3 regions of the Streptomyces sp. NPDC104367 genome follow, and region 1 is predicted to be linked to each of the others. Evidence: riboswitches for the same ligand, from Rfam matches in the RefSeq annotation. Region 1 holds a riboswitch; each other region holds the start of a gene.

Region 1 (5,556 bases):
GACGGTCACCGAGGTGGTGTCGTCGACCGACTTGAGGACCTCGTCGGCGAAGTCCTTCGGCGTGGCCGGGGTCTCGTGCTCCTCGGCCTTGCCGGAGTCGGCGACGGTGGAGTGGTAGACCTCGTTGGACTCGCTGTCGTAGCCCCACACGTCCGTGCCGTTGTGGATGAGGCTGTACTCGGCGCCGCTCTCCAGCAGCGACACCTTCTGCTTCTCGGGGCCGTCGGCGGCCACGCGCAGGGTGTGCGTGCCGGAGGCCAGCTCGGTGAGCTTGGTGGTGGGGTCGGCGGACGAGCCGTCGCCGCTGCCCTGCGTGGCGCCCGACAGCAGGCTGCTCTCCAGACCGCCGAGGTCGGGCAGCCCGAGGTCGGTGCTGATCTTCACGGTGCCGGACAGCTGCTGCACGTCCGACTTGGCGATCTTGTCGATGAGTTCCTGCGCGGTGATCTTCGGCAGGTCCGGGTCACCGGAGTCGGCGAGCGCGGGGACCAGACCGATCGTGGCCGCGGCCACCCCCATCACCGCGACCGGGACCACGTATCGCGCGGCCTTGCGCCGCCGCTCGGCGCGCGACTCGTCGTCGGTCAGCGCTTCCGCCGTGCTGTCGTCGGATTCGTACGGTGCCATGTGTGCCTTACCTCCGTCGTCGGCGGCGGCCGTCCTCGCACGTGTCCCACCCTGAGCCGCCATTCTCACCCAAATCAGTGAGTGGTGGTGATTTCCGTGGTTTCCATCTCACCAAATCGGGGGCACGGAAGCGTCAGACCCGGGAGCCAACTCCGCGTACGACTGGGGTATGACACCGGGGTCGCGGTGTCCCCACCGACCCGTAGGGGTCGTGCGGCTCAGGCACATGGGAGAGCCGCGGCAGATTCCCGAACTCCGGGCAGGCGGGCAGGCGGGCAGGCGGGCAGGCGGGCAGGGTCAGCCGGCCCGGTGGACCACCGCGTCGCACAGCTCGATCAGCGCGGCCTTGGAGTCGCTCTCCGGCAGCGGGGCCAGCGCGGCCCGCGCCTCCTCCGCGTACCGGACGGCGTCCCGGCGCGCGTGGTCGAGCGCCGGGTGCGTCCGCAGGGCCGCCAGGGCCTGCGCGTGCCGTGCGTCGTCGGTGAGGTCGGAGTCCAGCAGCTCGCACAGGGCGATGTCCTCGGCGAGCCCCAGCCGGGCCGCCCGCTCCCGCAGCCGCAGCACCGGAAGGGTCGGGACGCCCTCACGGAGGTCCGTCCCCGGGGTCTTCCCGGACTCGTGGGAGTCGGAGGTGATGTCCAGGACGTCGTCGGCGAGCTGGAAGGCGACGCCGAGCCGTTCACCGTACTGGGTGAGGACGTCCACGACCGTCTCGTCGGCGCCGGACATCATCGCGCCGAAGCGGCAGGAGACCGCCACCAGCGAGCCGGTCTTGCCGCTGAGCACGTCGAGGTAGTGCTCGACGTGGTCGCGCCCGTCCGTGGGGCCGGCCGTCTCCAGGATCTGGCCGGTCACCAGCCGTTCGAACGCGAGGGCCTGGACCCGCACCGCCTCGGGCCCGAGGTCGGCGAGGATCTGCGAGGCGCGGGCGAACAGGAAGTCGCCGGTGAGGACGGCGACGGAGTTGCCCCAGCGCGTGTTGGCGCTGTCGACACCGCGTCGCACGGAGGCCTCGTCCATGACGTCGTCGTGGTAGAGCGTGGCGAGGTGGGTCAGCTCGACGACCACGGCGGACGGCACGACGCCGGGCGCGTAGGGGTCGCCGAACTGCGCGGCGAGCATCACGAGCAGCGGCCGGAACCGCTTGCCGCCGGCCCGCACGAGGTGCTGGGCGGCCTCCGTGATGAACGGGACCTCGCTCTTGGTGGCCTCTAGCAAGCCTTCCTCGACAGCCGTCAATCCGGCCTGGACATCGGCTTCCAGAGCCTGGTCCCGCACGCTCAGCCCGAACGGCCCGACGACGGTCACGAGGGGTCTCCTGTCTGCTGGTGTCTACTGGCGCTTACACGGTTTGTCGATAGGTCGCTGCCATCACTCAAGTCAGCGTATCCGGTCAGGATTCGATCACCGAGGGCGCCCACGGTTACACCATGGGCGCTATCGGATCACGACCGGTATGTTTTTGATCAGCCGATACGACCTGACATCCCCTGACTTAACAGGATGTGCCGACAGTTGTCCCGAACCGGGACACGAGCCGTGTCCCGAACCGGCTCCGGCGCCGGACCCGAGGGCGGACCGCCCGGCCACCCGTCACCCGGAAACGCCCACGCCTCCCCCGCCGACGTCACCTGCCCGGACGCACCCCTTCCCTTCCCCCTTTCCCCACGACAGCCGGAACACCACCGCCACCCATGACAACGACGCGCACCACGGTGGAGGTTCCGCCCTCGCGGTGGACACGGGGAGCCGTTCCGCCCCCACGTGACCAGAATCACGCGAGGCGTACGCGACCGGAGAGGGCGCCTCCACAAAGACCACGCGTGACCGGAATGACTGATTCGCACCTTTCTAGCCGAAATTCCTCCCGCTCGACACCCGAATGACGACAGGGCGACCATTCGCCCGGCCTGGGGAAAGCGAAACCGCCAAATCCCCCATGTCCGATTCGCCATAATTTGAGGTTTCGTGAAGTGGGTCACGCGAACCCAGGCGCGACAAGGGGTGCGCGACACCGCTTCCTTTCCTTTCCCTGTGGGTGAGTTGAGGGTTGGCAGCCGCAAAGGATCAAGCACCTCATACGCCTCAGATCAAGGTCAATAGGTGCTTTGTGTGAATCCACTACTTGTTCCGGACATGTGCTCTCGCATACGTTCCCGCTCGCCGGGCGGACGCCGAATCCTGCCGCCGCCCGTCTTGACCCATCGACGAGTTCATTCGCATGGCAGGAGCGGGGGACCCAGGTAAGTCGCCGGACCGGGCGACCGACGTCACTGACGGACGTCGTTTCCGGAACGGCTAGGGGTGAAGTCGCATCGCCTTCGGGCGGCGCGGCCGGGCACACTCCCCGAGCCCGAACCCGACAGCTCACCTCGCAGGCGACGGAGAGGAACTTCGCCATGCCTGCTGCCGCCCAGCCCCGCCGCACCCGCATCGCCCGCACGCTCGCCGTCGTCGGCGCCGGTGCCGCCGTACTCGCCCTGCCGATCTTCGGGGCGACCACCGCCTCCGCCACCACGGCCACCACGGCCACCACGGCCACCACCACGACGGCCACGACGACGACCGCCGGGTACCCGAACAACCTCGACGGCTGGATCCGCGAGTCGCTCGCGGTCATGGGCCAGAAGGGCATCCCGGGCAGCTACAACGGCATCTACCGCAACGTGATGCGCGAGTCCTCGGGCAACCCGCTCGCCATCAACCTCTGGGACTCCAACGCGGCCGCCGGCATTCCGTCCAAGGGCCTGCTCCAGGTGATCGACCCGACGTTCAACGCGTACCACGTGTCCGGTACGTCGTTCAACATCTACGACCCGGTCGCGAACATCACCGCCGCCTGCAACTACGCCGCCGCGCGGTACGGCTCGATCGACAACGTCTTCGGCGCGTACTGACCGACGCCGTCGGCCGACACCGTCAGGTGAAGAGTCTCTCGAGGACGACGGCGATGCCGTCGTCCTCGTTCGACTTGGTGACCTCGTCCGCGACCGCCTTGAGTTCGGTGTGGGCGTTGGCCATCGCCACCCCGTAGGACGCCCAGTCGAACATCGGGATGTCGTTGGGCATGTCACCGAAGGCGATGGCCTGTTCCGGGCTCAGCCCCAGATGGTCGGCGGCCAGCGCCAGCCCGGTCGCCTTGGTCACCCCGCACGGCTGGAGTTCCACGGTCCCCGGCCCCGACATGGTGACCGTCGCCAGCGACCCCACCACCGACCGCGCGGTCGCCGCCAGCTCGTCGTCCGACAGGGTGTGGTGGCGCAGCAGCACCTTGCTGATGGGCGCGCACCACAGGTCGTCGCGCCGGTCCACGCGGAGCGCGGGCAGCGTCGGGTGGGGCATCAGGTAGCCCGGCTCGATGAGCGTGAGCCCGTCCACGCCGTCCTGGTCGACGGCCGCGTACACCTGCCCGACCTCGGCCTCGATCTTGCCGAGCGCGGTCTCCGCCAGTTCCCGGTCCAGGGTGACCGACCACAGCAGACGGTTCGTGCCGGCGTCGTACAGCTGCGCGCCCTGGCCGCAGACAGCGAGCCCCGTGCAGCCGAGGTCGTCGAGGAGCGGGCGCACTCTGGGTGCGGGGCGGCCGGTCACGACGAGGTGGCGGGCGCCGGCTGCGGCGGCCCGCGCGAGCGCGGCGAGCGACCGGTCCGAGAGCGTGTCGTCGGCGCGCAGCAGTGTGCCGTCCAGGTCGGTGGCGATGAGTGCGTACGGGGAAGGTGCGGCCATGATCAGAGAATACGGACAGCGCGCCCCTGAGACTCACTGTGCGTTTCGGCCTCAAGTGACGCCCGTCCGCTCCGTGATGGGGCGTTGTCAGTGGGGCGCGTTACGTTTGCGGTGAGTCGATGGCACCGATCTGGCGGGGGCGGACGTGGTGGCGGAGGGGGCGGGAGCGTTCCGGGCGCATCTGGTGGAGGCGGCGACCGGGGTGCTGGAGCGGTTCCCGGCGGAGTTGCGCCCGGAGATCTACGCGCTGTCGTTCCGTATCTGGCGGGTCGACCACGACGACCGCAGACCCTTCGTGGCGATCGGCTACAACACGGAGAGCCAGTACGAGGCCGAAAGACATCCGGCGGACCCCGGCGAGGCCCGCTGGAACTACGCCTGCTGGCTCCTGGACGGCTTCGAGACGCTCGGCAACTGCCCCGAGGACCCGGTCGGCGGCGCGCTGTACACCGAGGAGGTCCGGCGACTCGGACTCTGGTTCGACGGGGACGGTGACGATCCCGAACTGGACGCCGAGCGGGAGCTGTTGGGGCTGCACTTCGCCGACGCGTGCATCCGGCTCGCGCAGGACCTGCATGCCGGGGGCCGGATCGAGAAGGTCCTCGGGCGGCCGCTGCCGGTGGTGGTCTTCGACATGTACTGCCCGGGCTGGGAGGTCGAGGCCACAGAGGCGGCCAACCCGCCCGGGCTGGTCGAGGAGTTCCTGGCCTGGCAGCGGGCGGCCGAGGAGGCGTAGCCGGTACGGAGACCACGGGGCGTCAGGCGTGGGCCGCCGCCAGGTGCCCGGTCAGGCGCGGTGAGGCGAACTCCGTCCCGCACACGAACCGCATCACCGGGCCGTACGAGGACGCCGCGGGCAGGCCGGTGAAGTAGAGGCCGGGTACCGAGGAGACGTATCCGGCACCGAGTCTCGGGGCGCCGCGGCTGACCGCGACGCGGGTGCGCAGTCCTGGGCTCAGGAAGTCCATGGCCGCGATGTCCACGCGGTAGCCGGTGGCGGCGATGACATGGTCGGCGGTGAGCCGGTCGATGCGGCCGTCGTGGGTACGGACGGCGAGTACCGCGGCGCCGGCGGATTCTCCGGCGCCGGTGACGGCGGCGACCTCGCGGACCTGGACCTTGCCCTCGAAGCGGTCGCGCAGCCACCAGGCGCCGAGCGGGCCGAGGACCCGGCGGACCAGGTAGTGGCGGGTCCGCTCCGGG
Region 2 (5,556 bases), on a different contig from region 1:
GCTCCTGTACGTCCTGTACATTTTTTACGGAGAGACCGGCCCGACACGCGTCAGTCGCCAGGAGGGGTACGTCATGACCCGACCGTCCGCCCGCTATGTGCTGCCCGAGTTCACCGAACGCACCGGTGCCGCGCAACGCACGCTGGATCCGTACTCGAAGCTGCTGGAGAACCGGATCGTGTTCCTCGGCACGCCCGTGGACGAGGTCTCCGCGAACGATGTGACGGCCCAGCTGATGTACCTGGAGCACACCGCCCCGGAGCAGGACATCTCGCTCTACGTCAATTCGCCGGGCGGGTCGTTCAGCGCGATGACGGCGATCTACGACACGGTCCGGTACGTCACCTGTGACGTGGCCACGGTCTGCCTGGGCCAGGCCGGGGCGTCGGCGGCGGTCCTGCTCGCGGCCGGCACCCCGGGCAAGCGGTCCGCGCTGCCGGGGGCGCGCATTCTCCTCCAGCAGCCGTCCCTGCCGGAACCGGTGCGGGGCCGGCCGAGTGATCTGGCCATCCGGGCGGCGGAGTTGGAACGGGTCCGTACCCTGATGGAGGAGATGCTCGTCCGGCACACCGGGCGCACCCCGGAGCAGGTGCGCGAGGACATGGAGCGGGACCTGGTCCTGGACGCCCGGCAGGCGCTGGCGTACGGGCTGGTGGACCTGGTCATGCCCGAGCGCAGGGGCTCGCTCGGCCTGCCGGACGCGGGGTGAGCCGCCGATGCTGCCACCGGAACTTCCGCCGCTGCCCGCGCTCACCCGCGCCGAGGGCGAGTTGATCGACCGTTATCTGGACGTGGTCGATCTGCTGGGCCGTATCAACCCGGCGCAGAACGAGGACACGTATCGTGGCCTGCGCGCCGCGCAGGCGCTGGTGCGCGCCGCTTCCGAGCTGCGTGACGCGCTGGCCCTGATGCACGGCAGGGGCGAGACGGAGCTGCACGGGGACACGCTGGCACGGGCGTTGCGGGTGCTCGACGGTGAGCGCCGGACCGCTCGCGTCGCGCTCCCGCCCGACTGCGTACGCTGACGCGCGCAGGCCGCGGGCCCGGCCGTCGAGGCCGCGTCCGGGCCGGAGTCGAAACGACCCAACGGGGTTACCCCCGTTCAGCGGAGCGCGGCGTGGTTTTACCTGACCGGCGGACCCGCTCGACGTGCGGGTCCGAGGGAGCCCCTGGAGTGCTTTCGCGCAGGTCCGGGGCTACGCAGGGCAGTTGGCGTTGAGTCGAACAGAGCATTGTCCACCCGAACGGGTGGGTGGTGAGTAACCCCACAAATCCCCGATTCCATTGGGATTTTCGGACACACGTGAGTGAAGATCCCTGTCTGACGACAAGCCCCCGCCACAGCGGCGGGGCGGTCCGGGCGGACGCCGAGTCCTGCCGCCGCCCGGATTGACCCGTCGACAGAAGTGCATCGGCAGGAGTGGAGGACCCGAGCAAGACGGGTCGCCGGAACGGTCGCGCCATGACCGGGCCGAGCAGCCCTTGGGGTGAAGCCGCGTCAGCGGCCGGGCAACTTCGCCAGCCCGAATCCGACAGGTCATCCTTCACAGGCGGCTGACGAAGGGTTGCGCATGACTGCGCTCAATCGTGTCCCGTCGCTCATGGCCAGGGCCGGTACGGCCTCGGCGCTGACGATCGCCGCCGTCGGCGGCTCGATCGTGATCCCGGGTGTCGCCTCCGAGGCCTCGGCCGCCACGATGGCGACGAAGGCGCTTCAGGTCGCCGCCTCGAAGAAGGGGTCACCCTACAGGTGGGGCGCCAGCGGACCGAACCGGTTCGACTGCTCCGGGCTGACGCTGTACTCGTTCAAGAAGGCGGGCAAGAGCCTGCCGCGTACGGCGGCCCAGCAGTACAACAAGACCCGTCACATCTCGGCCGGCCACCGCAAGGCCGGGGACCTGGTCTTCTTCCACTCGGGTTCCAGCGTGTACCACGTCGGCATCTACGCCGGGAAGGGAAAGATCTGGCACGCCCCGAAGACCGGGGACGTGGTGAAGCTGCAGAAGATCTGGACCAGGAGCGTCTGGTACGGCCGGGTGAGCTGACCCGGCGACCGGGTGCCGGCCGGCGGGGACTCGGGGCTACGGTTCCTGCTGGCCGGCCGCGGTCACGGTGCCGGCCGGCACCGTCCAGGGCAGTTCGATGGAGACGGTCTTGCCGCCCTCCCGGGTCGGGCGGACCCGGAGTCTGCCGCCGCACTCGGCGGTGAGCCAGCGGATGATGACCATGCCGCGCCCGTTGTCCTGCTGGACCGCGGCGGGAAGTCTCCTGGGGAAGCGGGGGTGACTGTCCGTGACGCCGATGTGGAGGTGTTCGTCGCGGTCGAGGGCGATGTCCACCGTGAAGGTGGGTGACTGTCCGAAGGTGTGCTGTACGGCGTTGGTGGCGAGTTCCGAGACGATGAGGCGGATGGTGTCCGCGGTCTCCGTCTGCGGTGGCAGTCCCCACTCCGCGAGGGTGTCCAGCACATAGGAGCGGGCCGTGGAGACCGAGGCGGGATCGCTCGGCAGAGTGACGGATGCTTCCAGATGGTCTGCCATGGCGACGTCGTCCCTTTCCTCGGGACCGTAGTCCGACACGGTGCGGATGGTTCGAGTACGGTCCCGGACTGGTGCTTCTTCGCCAGACTGCCATTACCGGGCCGGTCACGGGGAGCGATCCACCAAGATGTGCATATATCTGTCGCTCGAAGCGGTGAACTCTGCGACCCCAGACCGTATTTGGGCGGCCCGGAAGGAGTAAGGAGTAGCCCATGCAGAACGGTCCCGCGGTACGCCGCCGAAAACTGGGCGCCGAACTGCGCATGCTGCGCACCGGTGCGGGTCTCACGAGCGGTGAGGCCGCCCGTCTGGTGGGCTGGCACCAGTCGAAGGTGAGCCGGATAGAGACCGGCGCCAGCGGTGTGAAACCGGCCGATGTGCGGTTACTCCTGGACGCCTACGGCGTGACCGAGGGGCAGTTGCGCGAGTTGCTGCTGGTGCTGGCGGGGTCGGAGGACACGGCCGGACGGCACCACTGGTGGCACGCCTACCGCGGGGTGCTGCCGCCCGCCTACCGGGACTTCATCAGCCTGGAGTCGCAGGCGAGCGCGATGCGCACGCTGGAGACCTCGGTGGTACCGGGGCTGTTGCAGACGTCCGAGTACGCGCGGGCCGTCACCCGGGTGGCCGCCGAGGGACTCGACGACGAGGCGCTGGACACCCTGGTGGAAGTGCGCCTGGCCAGGCAGGACGTGCTGCGCAACGATCCGCCGCTGCGGCTGAGCGCGGTCCTGGACGAGGCGGTGCTGCGCCGTGAGGTCGGCGGCCCGGGGGTGATGGCCCGCCAGCTGCACCGGCTGATGGAGGCGGCGAGGCTGCCCCAGGTGCGGATCCAGGTGCTGCCGTTCCAGGCCGGTGCGCATATCGGCATCACCGGCCCTTTCGTAATCTTCTCATTTCCGAGCACTTCTGATCTGGATGTGGTTGTTCTCGACCAGTTGACGAGTAGCCTCTACCTGGAGCGGAAAGAAGACCTCCAGGCCTATGCGGAGGCCTTCGACACCCTTCAGATCCACGCGCTTTCGCCCGAGGACTCGTTGGATTTCATCGCCGGGATAAGTGACGGCACGTAAGGAGGCACCATGACTGCACTGCCTCGGCACGTTCCTTCCAGTACCGATCTGCTCGGCGTGCGGTGGCTGCGCAGCAGTCACAGCACCGGAGCGAACAACTGCGTGGAGACCGCACGGCCGCACTCCGGTGCGCCCGCCGGACTGCTCGCCGTGCGTGACTCCAAGGACCCGGCCGGACCCGCGCTGCTCTTCTCCCCCGAGAGCTGGACGGGTTTCCTGGCCGTGTTCACCGACTGATCAGCGCGGAACCGCACCCGTATCCACCCGCGAGCGGCACCCGGCCGTGTCACGCCGACTCATGGTCGTGTCTCGCCGATCACCCGTACAGCGCGTTCGATCTCGGCCCCGGAGAGGTCGGCCCGGGCGGTCAGCCTGAGCCGTGAGACTCCGTCCGGCACGGAAGGCGGACGGAAACAGCCCACGGCCAGACCTGCCGTCCGGCAGTCGGCCGCCCATCGCACGGCCCGCTCCGGGGACGGTGCCCGCACGGAGACCACCGCGGCGTCCGGCCGTACCGCTTCCAGACCCGCGGCGGTCAGCCGTGCGTGCAGCTCGGCGGCCACCTCGCGGGCCCGGGCCGCGCGCCCGGGCTCGCGCCGCAGCAGCCGCAGGGCCGCCAGCGCCGCCCCCGCCGCCGCGGGGGCCAGACCGGTGTCGAAGATGAAGGTGCGGGCCGCGTTGACCAGATGGTCGACCACCCGGGCCGGACCCAGCACGGCCCCGCCCTGACTGCCCAGCGACTTGGACAGGGTCACGGTCGCCACCACGTCGTCGGCACCGGCCAGCCCGGCCGCGAACGGCGCCCCCCGCCCGCCGTCCCCGAGGACGCCGAGCCCGTGCGCGTCGTCGACGAGGAGCCCGGCGCCGTGCTCCCGGCACGCCCCGGCCAGGGCGGCGAGCGGGGTCGCGTCGCCGTCGACGGAGAACACCGTGTCGGAGACGACCACCGCGGGCCCCTCGTGGGTGCCGAGCGCCTTGCGCACCGCGTCCGGGTCGGCGTGCCCGACGACCTGGGTGGTGCCCCGGGCCAGCCGGCAGCCGTCGATCAGGGAGGCGTGGTTGAGGGCGTCGGAGACGATCAGCGAGCCGTGCGGGCCGAGCGTGGTGACGGCGGCGAGGTTGGCCGCGTAGCCGGAGGAGAAGACCAGGGCCGCCTCGAACCCGCAGAATTCGGCCAGCTCGCGCTCCAGCTCGGTGTGGAGCTCGGTCGTGCCGGTCACCAGCCGGGAGCCGGTGGCTCCGCCGCCCCAGGTCCGGGCCGCCCCGGCGGCGCCCTCGGCGACCTCGGGATGGCCGGCCAGGCCCAGGTAGTCGTTGCTCGCGAGGTCCAGCAGCGGCGAATCGGCGGGACGGGGGCGCAGGGTCCGTTCGAGTCCGGCGCGGCGGCGCAGCTCCGCCTGTTCGTCGATCCAGCCGAACGCCATGACCCCTCCGGTGATTTTGTAGGCAATGAACAGACCCTAGCGGGACCGTCGGGCACCCACTGTGTGGTGATACCCACATGTCGATCTGCCAGGGTTGTGCGAACTCTCCTTGGCCCGGGGCAGCCTCGTAGTACAGGATCGGCTCTCATGGACCTGCTGAACACGCTGGTGGACAAGGGGCTTCGGCGCGAGCTGCCGACCCGCGAGGAAGCGCTCGCCGTGCTGGCGACCTCGGACGACGACGTGCTCGACGTGGTGGCCGCGGCCGGCAAGGTGCGCCGGCAGTGGTTCGGCCGGCGCGTGAAACTCAACTACCTGGTCAACCTCAAGTCGGGCCTGTGCCCGGAGGACTGCTCCTACTGCTCGCAGCGGCTGGGCTCCTCGACCGGCATCCTCAAGTACAGCTGGCTGAAACCCGACGAGGCCTCCAGGGCGGCCGCCGCGGGGCTCGCCGGGGGCGCCAAGCGGGTCTGCCTGGTGGCCTCCGGGCGCGGCCCGACCGACCGGGACGTGGACCGG
Region 3 (5,556 bases), on a different contig from region 1:
TGCAGCCGGTCGCCGTCCCAGGCCCGCCGGTCCTGCACCGTCTTCAGCGACCACAGGTCCAGGACCGGGCAGTCGTACCGGTCGGCGATGGCCCGCACATGTCCGTTGTACGTGGCGATCTTGCCGCGCAGATGCTTGAGGACGGGCACGCCCCGGGTGTCGAAGCCGGTGGTCACCATCACCGTGCCGACGGCCTCGGTGAGTCGGGCGACGGTCCGCTCGAACCGCTCGGCCACCTCGTCGGGGTCGGTGCCGGGCCGGATGATGTCGTTGCCGCCCGCGCAGAAGGAGATCAGGTCCGGGGCGAGCGCCAGGGCCTGGGGCACCTGGTCCGCCACGACCTGGTCGAGCAGCTTCCCGCGCACGGCGAGGTTGGTGTAGTCGAAGTCGCCCTCGGGCCGTCGGTCCGACAGCAGTACCGCGAACCGGTCGGCCCAGCCGACGAAGGCCCCGTCCGGGCCGGGGTCGCCGACGCCCTCGGTGAAGCTGTCCCCCACCGCCACGTACGACCCGATCACTGATGCATTGTCACTCTTCGAATCGTCTGCCACATCGGAACATGATTCACCTTCGACTGTGACCTACGCGACCGTAATAAGGGGTTGACGAACGGTGAGATAAGACACTTCTAAATACTTTGCCAAGCTTGGAATAAGGGTCTGATCAGGGGCGTTGAAGGGGCAATCCCCAGACCCGGAAGTCGCTGATCCGGAAGTGGCTCCAGGTGGTGCGGAACGCGAAGTGCCCACCCGTGTAAGGCTCCGGGTCGGTGTAGTCGAACACCAGCCGGCCGTTGTTCCACCAGCGGACCACCGGGCCGTCGGAGACGATCCGGACCCGGTTGGGTTCGTTCGCGACGAGCAGGGGCTCGGTGTAGTCGTAGATCAGCGGCCGCACGCCGGGTTCGCCGACGTAGCGGCGCAGCCGGGTGGTGGTGTTGTAGTTGGCGCCGTAGCCGGCGTAGTACGTGGTGAGGTAGTCGTAGTCGGCGAGCGCGCCGCTGCGCGGGGTGGCGAACAGGTCGTTGGGGGAGCGGACGTCGGTGGCGTTCCAGAAGTTGTTGAGGTCCGAGACGCGGTCGTAGGCGCCGCCCGCCGACACCGGGGTCGCGGTGTACTCCAGGACGTACGGCCCTTCGAGGCGGCGCCGGAACCAGACGGTCGCGCCGGCGGGCACGTCGACCTCCAGGACTCCGCGGGACGCGGTGACCGTGCCGCCCCGCTCCAGTTCCACGAACCACTGGCCGAGGCCGTGGCGGAAGTCGTCCCGGGCGATCGGGCGGCGGTGCCGGGGGGCGGCGCTCGCGGCCGCGGCGGGGGCCAGGGCCGCGAGGGCGGCTCCGGCGGCCAGGGCTCCGAGGGCACGGCGGGTGGTCGTCATGGGGCGGGTTCCTCCGGTACGGCGGGGCGTGAGAAAGCGCTTGCGCCTGACGGGGATCACTGTGCCGCCGCACCGGCCCGGCTGTCGATGCCCCGGGGGTGCCCGCCACAGGAAAGCAACACGCCGAAGGCCGGACCCGGGGATCGGGGGTCCGGCCTTCGCGTGTGTGCCCGGCCAGGGGGCCGGGGAGCTCCTCGGGTCAGCCGACGGCGAGGCCCTTCGAGCGGAGGTAGGCGACCGGGTCCACGTCCGAGCCGTAGTCGGGGGTGGTCCGGATCTCGAAGTGGAGGTGCGGGCCGGTCACGTTGCCGGTGGCGCCGGAGAGGCCGACCCGCTGTCCCGCCGTCACGGTCTGGCCGGCCGAGACGGAGAGGGCGGAGAGGTGGCCGTACTGGGCGTAGTGGCCGTCCGCGAGCCGGATGACGACCTGGTTGCCGTAGGCGCCGCCCCAGCCGGCCGTGACGACCGTGCCGGAGCCGACGGCCTTGACCGGGGTGCCGGTCGGGACGACGAAGTCGACGCCGGTGTGGTAGCCGCTGGACCACATGCCGCCGGACACGTGGTAGCCGGTGCCGACGGTGGCGCCGCCGACCGGGAGGGTGAAGCCGGAGGCGGTCGCCGCCGAAGCGGCCGGGGAGGAGGCGGTGTTCGAGGAGGACGCGGCGCCGGAGTCCGCGGCGCCGCTCGACTCCTCGGTGGCGTTCGACTTCGCGGCGTCCGGGGCCGTGGTGGCGCGGCCGCCGAGCGAGAGCTTGAGGCCGGGGTGGATCAGCGAGGGGTTGTCGCCGACGGCCTGCCGGTTGTCGGCGTAGATCCGCTGCCAGCCGCCGCGCACGTCGTGGTCGCGGGCGATCTTCGACAGGTAGTCGCCGGGCACCACGGTGTACGTGCGGTGCACGGAGCCCGCGGCGGCGGACCCCTCGGCGGCCGCCTGGGTCACGGCCGTCGTCCCGGCGGTCGCGAGCGCTCGCGCCGCCGTTCCGGAGACGGACTGCGAAGTGGCCGCGTGGGCGCCGGTGGCCCCCATGAGCGGCAGGGCCAGCGCGGCACCACCGGTTCCGGCGACGGCCATCGAGCGGGTGAGACGCTGGGACTTGGGGCGGCGGTGCTTACCCTTCGCGGGCATGACGCATTCCTCTCCGGCGCCTGCGAGGTGAGCTGTCGGGTTCGGGCTGGAGCTGCCCGGCCACGCGCGAGGCATGGCTGCACCCCTGGCCGTCCCGGGAACCGGAACAGGCGGTCGTACCTGGTGGGTCCCCCGCTCCTGCCGGGCACGGGTGAGTGTGTGGGGACTCCGGACGGCGGCAGGATTCGGCGTTCCGTCCGGATGCGTGGCGAACGTAAGCGAGCGGGACGCGCCCGGACAAGCGGCCGCTTCCCTGCGTCCGGGTTTCGCTTGATCCGTTACCGGAATTCCCGGTCACCCTCCGTGAATTCGATCGACGCCGGCCTTTCAATCCCCCTGAAAAGCATCCGAATTACGTGAGCGTGACGCGCGACGGACGGTCACGAATATGACGCTCCTCACGCACGTCACGCCACGTCCCCCTATTCCAGAGCGAGTTGTAACCAAGCAGCCAATTCGGGCAGAAGGTTCAGATGCGGCACAGTCGGAGAACCGTCGCATCCAGGTCGCCATGCAGTCCGGTGCGCAGTCCGTGGTGCAACAGAACCGCCCCTCGGTGCACTTCGCCCGTTTCGCGGCATTCGTACGACGCCGCCGGGTCGAGCCCCCGCAGCCGCAGCGCCGGGGCCGGCTCGCCGTAGCTCTGCGCCTGGAGCCAGGCGAGGACGACGCTCTCGTCGCCGAGTGTGTACTGCACCGCGCTGAGCCCACCGGTCGGCGGCCGCAGCCGGTACTGGTCGCCGCGCTGCACCAGCGGCCGGATCTCCTTGTAGAGCTCCACCCAGCGGCCGGCCTCGGCGAGCTCCTCCTCGGTCCACCGCGAGAGGTCGCCGCCGACGCCGAGCGCCCCGGCCATGGAGCTGACGAAACGGAAACGCAGGCTGCTGACCCGGCCGTTGAGCTGGTGGTTCGGGCTGTCGGTGACCCAGGCGGACATCACCCGGGCGGGGTGGATCTGGCTGAAGCCGTGCTGGATGGCGAGCCGGTCCAGCGGGTCGGTGTTGTCGGAGGTCCACACCTCGTCGGTGCGGCTCATGATCCCGAGGTCGATACGGCCGCCGCCGCCCGAACAGGACTCGACGGCCACGCCCGGGTGGGCCGCGCGGAGCCGGTCGAGCAGGGCGTACAGCCCGCGGACGTGGTCGACCCACAGGCGCTGCGGGTAGGGCTCGCCGGGCCAGCCCGCGTCGGTGAAGCAGCGGTTGAAGTCCCACTTGAGGTAGTCGATCGGGGCGCCGGACAGGAGGCCGTCGAGCTGCTCCCAGAGGTACTCCCGGACGTCCTCGCGGGCGAGGTTGAGGACGAGCTGGTTGCGCAGCTCCGTCCGCCTGCGGCCCTGCTGGTACTGGACCCAGTCGGGGTGCGCGCGGTACAGCTCGCTGTCCGGGTTGACCATCTCCGGCTCGACCCAGACGCCGAACCGCATGCCGAGGTCGTGCACATGGTCGGCGAGGGGCTTGAGGCCGTTCGGGAAGCGGTCGGGGTTGGGGGTCCAGTCTCCGAGGCCCGCGCGGTCGCTGGTGCGGGCGCCGAACCAGCCGTCGTCGACCACGAACAGCTCGACGCCGATGGCGGCGGCCCGCCGGGCGAGAACGCTCTGCTGCTCCTCGGAGATGTCGAAGGTGGTGGCCTCCCAGGAGTTGAACAGCACCGGCCGGTCCCGGTCGGCGTCCGGGACGACGTACGCGCGCTGGTAGGCGTGCCAGGTGCGGCTGGCGCCGCCGAAGCCGCCGTCGCTCCACAACCCGGCGAAGACCGGGCTGGTGTACGACTCGCCCTCGGCCAGCGTCAGCAGGCCGGAGTCGTCGTAGCCGGCGCCGCCGGTTATCTGCACGCGCGCGTCCGGGAGTTGGGCGACGGCGATGCGCCAGGAGCCGGACCAGCCGAGGGCGCAGCCCCAGACCTCGCCGCGCTCCTCGGTGGCGTCGGTGTCGAGGGCGACCCAGGGCAGGTGCTGGTGGCCGGTGTGGCCGCGGCGGCTGCCGATGACCTTCTCGCCGTAGGTGAGCGGGGCGCTGGTGAGCCGGGACTCGGCGGCCCAGCGGCCGTGCAGCTGGGACAGCCGCCAGCCCTCGCGGTCGGGCAGCGTCCAGGCGGCCGGGTCGGCGCGCAGCAGTTCCACGGGCGCGTGCCCCTGGTTGCCGACGGTCACCCAGCGCTCGACGACGTCGCCGCGCATCCGGTAGTGCAGGGTGATCGCGATCCCGTCGTCCCTGAAGCGCAGCCGCAGCTCCTCCTCGCCCGCGCCGCCCGCCGTCTCGTACGACTCGAAGGTCCACTCGGTGCCGCGGCGCTGCTCGGTGCGCACCGACAGGGCGGGGCGGACGAAGCGGGGGCCGCCCTCGACGGGGTACTCCTCGCGGCCGTCCAGCGGGGACTCGAAGGGCCAGTAGCCGGGCAGGGCGTACGCGGTGAGCGCCTCGGCGTCGGCGAGCCGGATCCTGGGGCCCCAGTGCAGGTGGAGCAGCTCGTCGGCGGCCGTGAGGTGCAGCGCGTAGCTGCTGCCGGGGCCGGAAAGGAGCCAGGTACGACCGTCTTCGGCGATGTCCACCATCGAGAACCTCACACAGGTGCCAACAGATCCGCTCAATCGCCAACATCATCAAGGGCCGCGGGCCCCGAGGCAACGCCTGTGGACAACTCATTGCCTGCGGAAACCGATGTCGTATGGTCGGTTCAGTGCCCGTCGACGAGCAGCGCCGGCGGGGCCGACCGGGAGGAGCCCCCCGTGACGCAGCAGGTCCCGTCGACCGAGCCCGAGCTGGCCGGTGTGCGCAACTTCCGTGACGTGGGCGGCCTGCCGACCGTGGACGGGCGACGGGTGCGGCCGGGCGTGCTGTTCCGCAGCGGGCACCTCGCCCATGCCACGGAGCAGGACGCGGAGTTCCTCGCCTCCCTGGGCCTGCACACGATCTTCGACTTCCGCAACGCGGCCGACCAGAAGCTGGAGGGCCCGGACGTCGAACTGCCCGGCGTGCGGAACATGAACCTGCCGCTGAGCGACCCGGCGGACGGCGCCGAGTTCTGGAAGCTGGTCCGCGAGGGGAACA

Evidence for each region. A riboswitch is a leader RNA that binds a small molecule or an ion and turns the genes downstream of it on or off. The one in region 1 is predicted to bind cyclic di-AMP.
Region 2: another riboswitch for cyclic di-AMP. It lies ahead of ACZ619_RS20775 (C40 family peptidase); the one in region 1 lies ahead of ACZ619_RS40950 (transglycosylase SLT domain-containing protein).
Region 3: another riboswitch for cyclic di-AMP. It lies ahead of ACZ619_RS01500 (M23 family metallopeptidase); the one in region 1 lies ahead of ACZ619_RS40950 (transglycosylase SLT domain-containing protein).

The regions. Positions count from the first base shown of each region.
Region 1 is NZ_JBVJND010000044.1:57,719-63,274, reverse strand. It holds gene ACZ619_RS40960 (LolA family protein) at 1-627, opposite strand, end outside; gene ACZ619_RS40955 (polyprenyl synthetase family protein) at 925-1,935, opposite strand; cyclic di-AMP (ydaO/yuaA leader) riboswitch at 2,823-3,023, shown strand; gene ACZ619_RS40950 (transglycosylase SLT domain-containing protein) at 3,027-3,524, shown strand; gene ACZ619_RS40945 (HAD family hydrolase) at 3,547-4,353, opposite strand; gene ACZ619_RS40940 (hypothetical protein) at 4,499-5,089, shown strand; gene ACZ619_RS40935 (FAD-dependent oxidoreductase) at 5,112-5,556, opposite strand, start outside.
Region 2 is NZ_JBVJND010000013.1:68,479-74,034, forward strand. It holds gene ACZ619_RS20765 (ATP-dependent Clp protease proteolytic subunit) at 74-709, shown strand; gene ACZ619_RS20770 (hypothetical protein) at 717-1,025, shown strand; cyclic di-AMP (ydaO/yuaA leader) riboswitch at 1,389-1,568, shown strand; gene ACZ619_RS20775 (C40 family peptidase) at 1,572-2,045, shown strand; gene ACZ619_RS20780 (ATP-binding protein) at 2,082-2,540, opposite strand; gene ACZ619_RS20785 (helix-turn-helix domain-containing protein) at 2,753-3,613, shown strand; gene ACZ619_RS20790 (DUF397 domain-containing protein) at 3,623-3,850, shown strand; gene ACZ619_RS20795 (8-amino-7-oxononanoate synthase) at 3,910-5,037, opposite strand; gene bioB (biotin synthase BioB) at 5,185-5,556, shown strand, end outside.
Region 3 is NZ_JBVJND010000001.1:329,663-335,218, forward strand. It holds gene ACZ619_RS01490 (SGNH/GDSL hydrolase family protein) at 1-518, opposite strand, end outside; gene ACZ619_RS01495 (DUF6250 domain-containing protein) at 664-1,380, opposite strand; gene ACZ619_RS01500 (M23 family metallopeptidase) at 1,580-2,506, opposite strand; cyclic di-AMP (ydaO/yuaA leader) riboswitch at 2,511-2,670, opposite strand; gene ACZ619_RS01505 (alpha-galactosidase) at 2,976-5,060, opposite strand; gene ACZ619_RS01510 (tyrosine-protein phosphatase) at 5,235-5,556, shown strand, end outside.